3 regions of the Bacillus mesophilum genome follow, and region 1 is predicted to be linked to each of the others. Evidence: riboswitches for the same ligand, from Rfam matches in the RefSeq annotation. Region 1 holds a riboswitch; each other region holds the start of a gene.
What was found. Region 1 has a riboswitch for cyclic di-GMP ahead of F7732_RS10630 (hypothetical protein). Riboswitches for the same ligand answer to the same signal wherever they lie in the genome.

Region 1 (4,240 bases):
TGGAATTTCTTCTTCAAAGCCGAATGCTTTTAAACCTTCCATGAAAGAATCCTTGCCTAACTGCAATGCTTCTTGAGCAAAATAAATGTTGTCAGAGTACATCATAGCCTGGTCGAAATTGACTGGTGAACCCGGATCCTTTACCCGTGTGACTCGATAACTTCCCCATGAGGTGTCCTTTTGCCAGCGCAGGCCTTTAATATTCTTTGTTTCGCCTGCTGTGGTGACTCCCTCTTCAAGGCCAACTGCTCCTGTGATTGGCTTCATAACTGAACCTGGCACATAGTTATGGCTGAAACGATTAAGGAGTGGTTGCTGCTCATTTTCTTCGAGCGTCTTCCACTCTTGTGCTGTTAAACCTAATGAAGCAGCATTTGGGTCAAAGCTTGGACTGCTTACTAACGCCATTGTCGCACCTGTAACTGGGTCAATGGCGGATGCAGTGCCGGCACTGCCCTTCAATTCCTCATATAGATCCTCTTGAACAGTTAAATCAATTGTCAGCTGAATCTTTTCTCCATTTTCAACCGGCTTCTCCGCCAGCACTATCTCTGATTCGTCTTCTTTCGTAATACTGATTTTAATCCCGTTTGTTCCTTTTAGCCGCTCTTCCAGTACTTGTTCAAGACCCCTTTTTCCGACTAGATCTGTACTGGAATAGCCTTTGCCTTCATTTTTTTCCAGTTCCTCAGCAGTAATGGGACCAACATACCCAATCAAATGTGCTGCTGATTCACCAGCTGGATAGACTCTGCCTTTCACATCCTGTTTTAAAACACCAGGCAGAGAAAATACTTCATTTAGAAGCCTTTCATTATCAGGGGAAACCCTTTTGATCGGTACAAAATGACCAGGTTGCACCCAATCAGCATTCAGGGCATTTTCAATACTCTCCTCGGAAATTCCTAAGCTCTGAGACAGTCCTTTAATGGTTGTTTCCTCAGTATTTCCCATTTCCTCTGGCACGATGCCGATTTCATATAGTGTGCCATTAAAAGCAAGCATATCGCCGGTGCGATCAATTATATCACCGCGCTGGGCCGGGATAGATGTATAGTTTATTTTGTCATTAGCACCGAGCTCCGGGAAAATAAGCGTTGTATCCCATTCTACAAACCAATTTACCTCATCCTCATGCTCTTCCTTTATAAGTGTTGCATCATGTGTAAATTCTATTTTTCCTGCAGCACTATTCATAGATGCATAAAAGGGAAGTGCTGCGCTTGCTTCCGCAAATTCCTGTTCTTCGTCTGCATTCGATGTAACCTCTACTTCAGAGATTTGCAGGTCTTTATACACTTTTTCATATCGATCTACAAAGTCATCCTCTGATATGGTTTCCTTTGCTTTTGCAGAGAGTAAACGATACATCTCGGTAAATTCTTGGTTATTCCAATGTTTAATATATTGCGAAAACTGATCTTGAGGCATAGGTTCTTTTGAACAGCCTGCTAAAACGATAAAAATAAGGAAAGAAGCAGCCAGTAACCATCTTTTTCTCATGAATCCCCCTCCTACTGTATTCTATTTTATCATTCTCATTAGACAAATTTCTACAAGTTGCTCATTCTGAAAATGAACGTATGATGAAAAGTTTTCACTAATGAAAAAAGCTGAACCTGCACAGGCAAATACTAGATGTCTGGGCAAGTTCAGCTATTATATATATGCGCTAATGGCATTCTTATTAATGAAAAATAGAGCAAAGTATAAGTTCAGTAAATTTACGTTTCTAGCAGGGAATCTTTTCTAGCTTTTGATCCGTGGCTTGAAGCAGTTTTTTTGAAGCCTGTGAAAGATTTTGCAGGCATTCTTTTCTTAAGTCTTCATGGCAAACGAAGTTAAACTTAAGGTCTAATTCCAGATTTTCGGCAATCTGAACAATTTTATTTTTCTCTTCCTTTAAAACATGACGCCGAATTTCCTGTTCAAAGTAAGCTACTGTTCCAAATAATACCTCCATCGTCCTCTCTCCTTGTCTATTTTTTTAACACCCGTTCATGCTGGCAGCCCGACCATCATAGTCCAATATAATTAGAGACACCTCTTCTTTTCGGCAGCAAGACTAATCGTCATTACTTCCATGCCAAAGGTAGAGAATGTCAATCAGACCTTAGATTCGCGGCTTTGCGTCCTTATTTTTCAATAAGTTTGCCTTTAAACATCTGTTACTTTTATCTTAAGTCTTTATTCTCATTATTTCAACAACTTTCAACCATCTTCAACAATTTCCCCGGAAATATTTAAAAATGAGTGATATGAAGCACAATTGATAGGAAATAGTGGCGATATAATAGAAAAGACGACCAAAAATCATAGGGATTGGGGTAATTACATGCTGCTGATAGGAAAGAAAAAAACAAAAATGCTAGAGTTAGATCGGAAAGAGTTAGAAGATTCCATTCGAAAGCAAGTTGAGGAAGAAATGGCATTTAAAGAAGTCGCACTGCAACTGACTATTTCCGAGTTTCTCCATGACTTACAGCACACCCTGCATCAGCACGAATTGGTAAATGGACAGCATCATACACTTGGCTCATTAGTTGGCAGCATTAAAACTCATTTTGATCATGTTAAGTCATTAAGTGAAGACTCCGTTCTAAATTCAAAAGACCTCTCACAAAAAGGAGAGGTTCTCATTCATTCTGCCGGGGAAATGGTATCGCGTTCAAACGATGGGAGAGCTTCTATCTTAAAATCCGAAGAACTGATGAAGCAGCTTGGCGCTCAATTAGAGGAAAATTCCCGTAAAATGGAGCAGCTCAATGAGCGATCGAAGGAAATTGAAATGATTGTAAAAGTAATTAAAGAGATTGCTGATCAAACCAATCTGCTTGCCTTGAATGCTTCGATAGAAGCTGCTCGTGCAGGAGAACAAGGGAAAGGGTTTGCTGTTGTTGCAGAGGAAGTTAGGAAACTGGCGGAAAATACAGCTGAGAGCACAGCAAATATTAGCAGTTTGACTAAAAACATTCAGCAGGATATTGGGGCAACTCTGCAATCAACCCTGCAAAGCTCCAATCTCATTCAAGAAGGAATGAAGATCAGCAGCGGTTCAACTACAGCGATTGATTCCATCAGCAGCATCATTACTGCAGTACAAAAAGAGGTTGGTGAAGTCATTCAGCAAATCGGCAAGCAGACACATCAATCTCAGGAAACAGCAGACGAAATCAGCAAGACGAAACATATTTTTGATGAAGTAAATGCTTTGCTGAAGCAGCATATAGATGATGCAAGTGTTGTAGACGAAAAGCTTGAAAAGGTTATTAATCAGCTTTCCAATAAAGAATAGCAGGAAAAAGGGCATCCAATCTGAATGCCCCTTCTTATTCATGTTTTACGCTTCGATTTTTTCTAAACGATTCTGTACTTCTTCCTCGCTCAATTCGTGCTGAATAATATAGCGGTTGCTCGGGTTTGTACGGCATTCATCTGAGCAGCTGCGCATATATTTATGCTCATTTTCTTCAGAGCATAAGATTTTTTTGTTGCAGGCAGGGTTTGCACAGTTCACATAACGCTCACAAGGTTCGCCTGAAAAATAATCGCGGCCGACGACCACATGCTCTTTCTGATTGACAGGTACGCCAATTCTTTCATCGAATACATACAGCTGCCCATCCCAAAGCTCACCTTGGACTTCTGGATCTTGGCCGTATGTGACGATGCCGCCATGAAGCTGAGCAACGTCTTTAAAGCCTTCTTTCAACAGCCAGCCTGAGAATTTTTCACAGCGGATTCCGCCTGTGCAATACGTAACAATTTTCTTATCTCCAAGCAATTCTTTATTTTCACGCACCCATTGTGGAAGGTCACGGAAGTTTATGATATCCGGTCTGATCGCACCGCGGAAATGACCAAGATCATACTCATAGTCATTGCGCGCATCTAGGACCACAGTGTCTTCATCATTTAAACGCTCATAAAACTCTTTTGGGCTTAAATATTGCCCAGTCAATTCATTTGGATTCACATCATCTTCAAGACGAAGTGTAACGAGCTCCTTGCGATGGCGAACCTTCATTTTCTTAAAGGCATGTTCCTCTGCTTCATCAATCTTGAAAATCATTTCAGCAAAGCGAGGATCAGCTTTCATTGCAGCCATATATTGATCTGTCTGTTCAACTGTACCTGAAACTGTTCCGTTAATACCCTCATCAGCGATTAGAATTCTTCCTTTTAAGCCAAGCTCCTGGCAAAAAGCAAGATGCTCTTGCGCATATTCTTCAGGATTTTC
Region 2 (4,240 bases), on a different contig from region 1:
TCAGGAAACTGCAGAGAGCTTTTTTGCTGCCGGTACATTAGATTTAGAGATTAACAAAGAAAATATTATCAAGATTGATAATCTCAAACCAGGTGATTATGCATTTCGTGCTTTTGAATTAAAGAATGCTGGTTCATTAAATATTAAAGATATTCTTCTGCAGTCTGAATACGAAGTATACGATAAAAAGGGCGATAACAATGGGGAAGATTTTGGTGAGCATATTATCGTTCAATATTTATATAATGTATCAGGCAAAGAACAAGTGATATTTACAGAGAGCTTAGCCAACTTAACGAATAATCCAGTTCAAGTTTTGGAAAATATGCCAGCAGGTGCAAGAAACGCAACGAAATTTACAGTTCAGTTTAAATTTATTGATAATGGGCAGGATCAGAATATATACCAAGGAGATGCCTTAGAGCTTAAATGGACATTTAAAGCAAACCAAGAAGCTGGATCATCTAGATGATTTTTTAGAAATTACGGTGATTAGATGAAAGTCATACTGTATTATCTTGCGCTTTTAAATTTACTCGACGGTGCTGTAACCTATCTCGGTCTTCAACACAACATGATCACAGAAGCCAACCCTTTAATGGATGCTATTTATGAGGCAGGACCTCATTGGTTTCTTATACTAAAGGTTGCCCTTTCGGTGATTTTGTATGGATTGAATTTCACTGGGGCTGTTCCGGATGGAAAAGGAATTAGAAAGCTGGCGATGTTTGCTGTGATTTTGTATACAGGTGTTTGTGTTCTGCACAGTCTTTGGATTATTCCATTTGTGCTTTAACATGAATGCCTTTGTAAGTGAATAGGATGATAGAAGAATTTCTTCGAGAAGAGGTGCTTTATGTATCAGAAAAATTGTGATCGCTGTCAGCGTCCATCCTTCAGCAGCAGTGAACAGGGGGATTGGCTCTGTCCGGTTTGCGGAAATGATCTGACCAGCCAGCCTTTTTTTAATGCTATGACACAGGAAAGAGTAAATGTTTCCTATAAAGTAAAAGAACAAAAAAAGAAAATTGAAAAGGACACTCCTTATCAGCCTGCTGTTTCAGAGGTAAGTAAATCTATTAATCTTATTATTTAAATTACTTTACCGATATTCTGAAAAATATAGAAAAAAATAAAATAATGTACAAAAAGTGACAAACATTAACAAAAGGATATAGTATGATAGATAGTGAGGAAATACTTTGAAGAAAAGGCAAACTTGCTGAAAGGCAAGGACGCAAAGTCACGGATCTAACGTATAATATTGGGCGTCATTACCGATGTAAGGAAGTTTTACTGTCATACACACCGCCTGGAGAAGATACTATGATGGCCGGATTGCCTAGGATACGATACGTATTTTGGGGGGAAAAAGAGTGATCGAGATGATGAGTAATAATCGTGAAGTCGTTGATGCTGAATGGATCCAGTTGATTACCGAAGCCAAGAATATGGGGCTGGAACAAGCGGAAATCAGAGCTTTTCTTCAATGTCATTTAGAAAAAGAAGTGGAGAAGGTTTAAAATGAGGAAGACAGTCGGAATGAATGAGGCGTGATACATATAGTATCACGCCTAAGTTTGTTGCTTTTTTTTGCTGCAGAGTCTGCTAGAAATGTATCTCAATCAATGATTGACCAAGTCTGAAGCTGGTTATTTATTTTGTGTTGTTCGCCATTTATTGAAATCGAGAAATTCACGAAACTGTTCCTTTGATACTCCTGATTCCATGGCTTCTTTTACAATTTTCATCCACTCAGAATCAAGCTCATCTTTATTAATTTGCTCATGTATTAAATGATCAACTGGAACATCTAGTACGCCAGCAACTTTTTCCAGAAACTGGATTGAAGGGTTCGTTTGGAGGTTTCTTTCCAGAGAACTCAAATAAGATTTTGCAACTCCTGCTTGTTCAGCAAGCTCAGATAAGGATAATTTTTTTTCCATTCGGAGCTGTTTCACTCGATCTCCAATCATTCAATCTCACACACCTTATCAACATTGGTAAGTTCATCATATCAGAAAATTCCTTACCAGTTCCATATTACGAACAATTTGTTCAATAATTTCTATATTATAGTATCATAAATTTCGCCAAAATTTCACAAAAATTTAATCTTTTTATTGCTTGTTTTTAGGTCTTTATTCCTAATTTAGCATTTTTTCTTTTTCTTCTTCTTTTTTATAAATGTCTGCAATTTCTTCAACTGCTTTATCGATATGATCTGAGTTTATATAGTAAAACGGACCATCATATTCATTAAGTTTAAATGTATAACGAGGATCGTAGTATGTTTCCAGAAGCAGCTGAATAAAACGTCGATAATCCTTTTGCAGCAGTGCATCCTCGATAAGCGCGATGGCTTCTTTGTCTCTTAGCCTTTTTTTGACTAAGATAAAGGATTCCTCTAATTTAACATTAAACCATTCTTCTTGTATATATGGTTTCACATATTCAGTGGACAAACGGTTCACTCGCTGCTCCATTGAACAATCCAATTGAATGTGAATGCCTTCTTTTTTTAGATGAATTAACTCCTCAGGCTGGACAGCTTTTCCGATTCTTTTGCTTTCAGCCTCCATAATGACAAATGGTGACTCCTGTATGGTATGCAATGTTTGAAAAAGCAATGCATCGAACATCTTTTGATTATGTGGATTTTCCTGGCCAAAACTGCCAAAGATTGAGCCTCGATGACGCGCGATAAGCTCTAAATCAATGACGGGCATGCCTTGCTCACTTAGTCGGCTAAGTACTTCTGTCTTGCCGCTGCCTGTTAAACCGTGTAAAACAATTGCTTTTTTCTTCAGCATACTCGGCAGTTTCTCTAAAATATATTGACGATAAGCACGATATCCGCCAATCAAACGAGGCATGGGGAGTCCGGCAAATTGCAGAAAAGTTGCGACTGATTTACTGCGAGTACCGCCGCGCCAACAGTAGATCACAGGTTCATTGCCTTTATCTTTAATGGATTTGATTTGTTTTAATAGCTGAGGAATTTTAGGAGAAACGATTTCCATTGCGCGCCAGCGTGCTGCATCACCGCTGGTCTGTTTATACAATGTGCCGATTTCTGCCCGTTCTTCATCCGTAAATAAAGGGATGTTAACGGCTCCTGGTATGTTAAATTCACGGAATTCAATTGGAGAGCGGACATCGACCGGAACGGCTCTGTCTAATTTCAGTAATTGTTCAACACTCATTTCTTTCATTTTCATTGCCTCCAATAGGTTTCTAGTGCACAATATGAATGTGGTGTTAGCTTAAGAAATATAAGATACTTACGGATACTATAGCAGGGAAACAGGGAGACTGAAAATAGAAGAACGTTTCGAAGCTGTGCATCTGGCTCTTATTCATGGATGTTAGCTAACATCTTACAATCTGATTATACTCTTTTATTGTGGTGATTCTTGTGAAAAATAAATATTTAATGATTTATGAAGATCTGGTAGAGAAAATTCATCAGGAAGAATATCCTGTTCATTCCATATTACCGTCTGAAAATGATCTGACTGATTTGTATTCTACTTCAAGAGAGACGATCCGCAAGGCTTTGAATTTGCTTGCACAAAATGGCTATATCCAAAAAATTCGCGGAAAAGGCTCTATTGTACTTGATTTGAAGAAGCTGCAGTTTCCGATTTCTGGGTTAGTCAGTTTTAAAGAGCTGACAGGTACAATGGGTCAGCAGGCTGAAACTATTGTCGCGGAATTCACCTTGAAGAAGCCGGACAGCAATATTATGAAGCAGCTTCAAATTGAAAAAGATAAAAAGGTATGGAAAGTGCATCGCATTCGAAAGATTGAAGGCGAGAAGATTATTCTTGATAAAGATTACATAATTGAAAGTCAGATCCCCGGTTTAACTGAAGAGATTTGTAAGCGGTCCATTTTTGAATATATTGAAAAGGTGCTTGGCCGCAAGATTGGTTTTGCGAAGAAGGAATTCACCGTTGAGGAGCCGACTGCGGAGGATTATAAGCTGCTTGACATGGAAGGTTTCCATGCCATTGTCGTTGTGAAGAATTATATTTATCTCGATGATGCAGCACTTTTTCAATATACAGAATCAAGACATCGGCCAGATAAGTTCAGGTTTGTTGATTTTGCCCGCAGAATGGGGAATGCGTAGTCTATGTTTTAATGCTCTTTTTTCAGGGAACTCTCATAATGTGCAAAAAATGAGAGAACTGATAGGAGATGATCTAACATGGGTAAAAAAATTGCATGCTTA
Region 3 (4,240 bases), on a different contig from region 1:
AGATAAAGCTGGAGAGTCTACGCTTGCGAATGTGAAATAGTCGAAAATCAACCCACTTGAATTCATAAATACAGCCTTCCTATATGAAATAAGAAGGCTGTTTATAAGTTGCTTTAAGAATGGAAATTCTACAGAGGGCATACGGTAATGAACTTAAGTTCGATCATAGGCTTTAGGAGGTGATTCCATCCAGCCCTGATCAATGAGAATGTTTGCACCATCATCAACAAACAATCCAACATTCATGAGGTTTCGCCCATACATTAAAGCGATATCTCTTCGTCCATTTACTGCTATAGAGTTCGCAAATGATCTTAGTTTGATTGAAAACATATCTACCTTATGAAAGAGCATGATTTTATCTGAAAAAGGCGGGTAAGCGGATGTTGTAACTAAATGATCAAGATGAGATGGTGTCTGCAGATTTTCAACATGCAATTTCTCCATGAATTGCTTTACTGATTTTTCGGTCATGTCCAACCCGCGTTTAAACAAAGCTTTAATCTTTTCATCCCTAACCACCTGATAAAATCCTAATAATAATGTTTTGCTTGTTGTGTTATTTTCAATGTTGTCATAAAGGTGAGAGATTTCTAGAGCATGAAGGGGCCGTATGTCTCCAATAAAACCTGCTAAGTAATTTTGTTTCTTAATAAAATCGTTGCTTTCTGGAATCGGAATAATAGGAGGTTTTGCTATTAATTTTTTTTCAGCTAAGACGGTATTAATTTGATCTAAAAATGCCACGGCACAATTGTTGCAATAAGTAAAAAACTGATTGATATCTTTCCTCATAATTAAAGGAATCGCAACGGCATAAATGCTCATTCCCGCTTTGGCAGCATATTTCAGATAGTGAACATAAAATGTATCATCATAAAGCCTTGGAGCACCATAGTTAACGTCCTGTTCTGAAAATCCTTTCGGGATCGGGAAATGACTTTTCTTAAAAAAATATTCAATCCGCTCCATGAAATCTGTTGTCAAAGCAATTCCATTCTCCAGCAGAATTTTAATATGTTCATCGTCACAATGGTGACGAAAATAAGTGAGGATCTGCCGAGACATACTGTTTCCTGTATAGGTAGCCCAAAGCTTCCCCATTTCAACAGCTGTTAAAGGTTCATTTTCACTTAATGATTCTGAACTTAATTGAATAGGCTTTAAAATATCCATTGGATTTAAATCCATCGTAATCCCCTTTTGTACATTTTTTGTTAGGATTACCGATGGATTTTTATTTATGCCTGTTGCTTCCTTTATCATAAAAATTTAATATACTTTTCTGTATTTGCAAACCTTAGTGCTTTTATTCTTATATATAGCAAGCAGATGTCTCTTCGAAGATTCTATTTCCTTTTACCAGTTATACTCTCAGTTTCCAAGCTGGAATCAGCGAATTGAATTTAAAAAAGTAACTCATAATGACATGAATAACCGTATATAATGCCAATGTTGTCATATAGGTGATGAGCCAGATATGAAAAGGTTCTTTCAGAAATAAGTAGAGCAGGGTCATGCCAACTGGAAATGGAACGAGTATAATTAACCAAATCGGTGCTCCAAGCTTTTCGGTTATGGAACCTAATGATACGACGGAAGCTCCAATAATAATAGCCGCTAATATCGTGATACTATTTTTCAAAAGTATGCTTCCAATAAAATATGATGAAGCAGTAAGAAAAATGGCTAGAAGAAAGTTAAAGAAATAAGTCATATAATCACCTCGAAAATAGTAATATGTAAATTTTACCATAAAAATCAAAGTTGAATTGTATCGGTTTTGTAAATTGCGATAAAAAAAGAGTCCTCTCAGACTCTTCAGGTTCTTTTTCTTTTCAGTTAAGTAACTACGGTTTTCCGACAAAGTAAGTGATATGCTGAAAACGTATATAATCATTCAAATGGTTAAATGTCAGTTGAATATGATCAATAGCCACCCCGGTTAATCCGTTTTCTATTTTCCTATTAATTGTCAACGCTTTATTCCAGAGCTAAAAACTTATTTAATCACTTTATCTAATGCTGGCAGAAGTTCGTTAAAAAAGGGCTTGACGATAAAGTCTTTTGCTCCATTTTGAAGAGCTTCAATGATTATTTTCGATTGGCCCATCGCTGAGCAAATAATTACATTTGCGCGGGAATCAATCCGTCTAATTTCTTTTAAAGCAGTCATTCCATTAATCCCATCCATTGTTAAGTCAAGCAAGACAATATCAGGTGACATCCTTTTAAATAACTTAATGGCTTCTTTTCCATTTGCAGCTTCTCCAATGACAGTGTAGCGGTCACTTGAGATTGCTTTTTTAAGCAGCTGGCGCATAAACATTGAGTCGTCAGCAATTAATACTTTATAATGCATCATTTCTCTTTACTCCTTTTTTACAAGATCAGTCATCTTGGTAACCCGGCTGCCTTAGCAAATCTATGCCTTAGGTCCGTGGCTTTGCGTCTTTTACTTTCGTAAAATTTGCCGTTATAGGTATTTTAGCACGTGATTACTATTTCGACAATTTGCGACTTTTTTCTTATTATGAATATTTGAAAAGATTTGCATTCAGTTTAAATAAAAAAAGGCGTCTTTCGACAGCCTTGAAAAATCAGCAAAGAGCATGAGTAACTTCAATGGTATTATTCTTAGGAGAGTTTACTTTATCCGAAACTTCAAAAGCATCCATGTGGTTTTCATCAAAGGGGACAAGGAGTTTGTTTAGTTCACTGGTATTCCTGTTGTTTGGGTTTAGCCATGTTTTTTCATCCTCAGGATTAAGGATCACAGGCATGCGTTCATGAATCTCTCTCATAAACGGGTTGGAGGCTGTTGTAATAATTGTGCATGAATAAACGGGTGCTCCTTCAGCAGAAATCCAGCGTTCCCAGAGGCCGCACATGCCAAAGAGGGTATCTGATTTTAATTTTATTCTCATCGGTACTTTTGTTGTGCTCGTTTTTTTCCATTCATAAAAGGAATCAGCAATAATGAGGCAGCGGCGCTTTTCATAAGCAGCTCGAAAGCTTTGTTTCTCTGTCAGGGTTTCTCCGCGGGCGTTCGTCATTTTATTGCCGATTTTCGAATTTTTTGCCCAGGGAGGAATAAGACCCCATTTTAAATAGCCCAGCCGATTTTTCTCTCCGTCGTTAATGACAGCCAGCACTTCCTGAGATGGCGCAATATTATAGCTGCGTATGTATTGTTCTTCATCAATGGCCGCTTCGATATCAAAGCGATCGATTATTTCCTCATAATCAGTAAATAAGGTGAATCTTCCGCACATCTATTTCCACACTCCTGGTCTTTAAATAGAATAGCTACATTTGTTTACGGATGCTTTTTTATTTAGGATAATAAATCAAAGGTTCCGTAAGAACTTCATACCCACTTCTTTTGTAAAATTCGATGGCTTCATCACTTGGCCAAACAAGAACAAATTCATATTTGTTTTCCTTGGTCCAATCATGGATAACATGTAAAAGTTTGCTGCCAATCCCCTTTTGCCGATATTCTGGAAGTGTATATACATTCGTCATGTAGGCGAAAGGGTAAGTGATTCTCCCTGGACGGGGAACCTTGTGGATGCATTCAATATAAATATGAGAAAGAATTTTTCCCTGCTCCTCTGCAATCCAAATAAACCACTGCTGATTGAGGAGTGCTCTTTCTAAAAAGGAGCGGCATTCAGTCTCAAATTCCTGGAAGGATGTACTTTTTTTGCTTTCATCATGTTCAATAGTGAAGTCCCATCTCATTTGAATTAACTGTTGGATATCGTCTGCTTCAGCAAGTCTGATTTGCATTGTATTCTCCTTTCTCATTGAAAAAATAATTCTACGAACTTGGATGAATCTCCTTTAAAAAAACAGCCAAGGTTATCAACCCTGGCTGTTTAGTTCATATGGCTGTATGATTTTGGGCTGTATACTGCTTTTATTGCCGATCATAATTCCGGCTAAGATGATTAATACACCCGTCCATTGCAGGACACCGACATGTTCTGATAAGACGGCTGCAGATAATACAACAGCAACGGGCAGTTCTGATGCCGTTAAAATAGTTCCCAGACCTGGTCCTACATGCGGCATGCCAATAGAAAATAGCAGCGGCGGCAGTACGACCCCAAATATGCCTAGTAAAAGTCCATATGGAGCTAAACTGAACAAAACGGGTGCATCAAATAAAAAGAGCGGTGGAAATAAAATAAATACGGTAATCATGCTGCCTGTCGCCAATAAAGCACTTTTC

Region 2: another riboswitch for cyclic di-GMP. It lies ahead of sinI (DNA-binding anti-repressor SinI); the one in region 1 lies ahead of F7732_RS10630 (hypothetical protein).
Region 3: another riboswitch for cyclic di-GMP. It lies ahead of F7732_RS17815 (response regulator); the one in region 1 lies ahead of F7732_RS10630 (hypothetical protein).

What each region holds. Positions count from the first base shown of each region.
Region 1 covers NZ_WBOT01000003.1:170,503-174,742, reverse strand. Annotated here, with positions in the region: gene F7732_RS10635 (penicillin-binding transpeptidase domain-containing protein) at 1-1,503, opposite strand, end outside; gene F7732_RS10630 (hypothetical protein) at 1,733-1,963, opposite strand; cyclic di-GMP riboswitch class I at 2,053-2,166, opposite strand; partial or broken gene F7732_RS23445 (methyl-accepting chemotaxis protein) at 2,759-3,295, shown strand; gene trhO (oxygen-dependent tRNA uridine(34) hydroxylase TrhO) at 3,341-4,240, opposite strand, start outside.
Region 2 covers NZ_WBOT01000004.1:325,946-330,185, forward strand. Annotated here, with positions in the region: gene F7732_RS14745 (TasA family protein) at 1-472, shown strand, start outside; gene F7732_RS14750 (DUF5658 family protein) at 497-796, shown strand; gene F7732_RS14755 (PHD finger domain-containing protein) at 857-1,096, shown strand; cyclic di-GMP riboswitch class I at 1,203-1,346, shown strand; gene sinI (DNA-binding anti-repressor SinI) at 1,386-1,523, shown strand; gene F7732_RS14765 (helix-turn-helix domain-containing protein) at 1,653-1,976, opposite strand; gene mnmH (tRNA 2-selenouridine(34) synthase MnmH) at 2,148-3,215, opposite strand; gene treR (trehalose operon repressor) at 3,419-4,138, shown strand; gene F7732_RS14780 (type 1 glutamine amidotransferase domain-containing protein) at 4,217-4,240, shown strand, end outside.
Region 3 covers NZ_WBOT01000006.1:215,872-220,111, reverse strand. Annotated here, with positions in the region: gene F7732_RS17830 (DUF421 domain-containing protein) at 1-40, shown strand, start outside; gene F7732_RS17825 (DUF3231 family protein) at 154-1,191, opposite strand; gene F7732_RS17820 (hypothetical protein) at 1,367-1,645, opposite strand; gene F7732_RS17815 (response regulator) at 2,003-2,365, opposite strand; cyclic di-GMP riboswitch class I at 2,399-2,485, opposite strand; gene F7732_RS17810 (SOS response-associated peptidase) at 2,601-3,275, opposite strand; gene F7732_RS17805 (GNAT family N-acetyltransferase) at 3,334-3,795, opposite strand; gene F7732_RS17800 (EamA family transporter) at 3,871-4,240, opposite strand, start outside.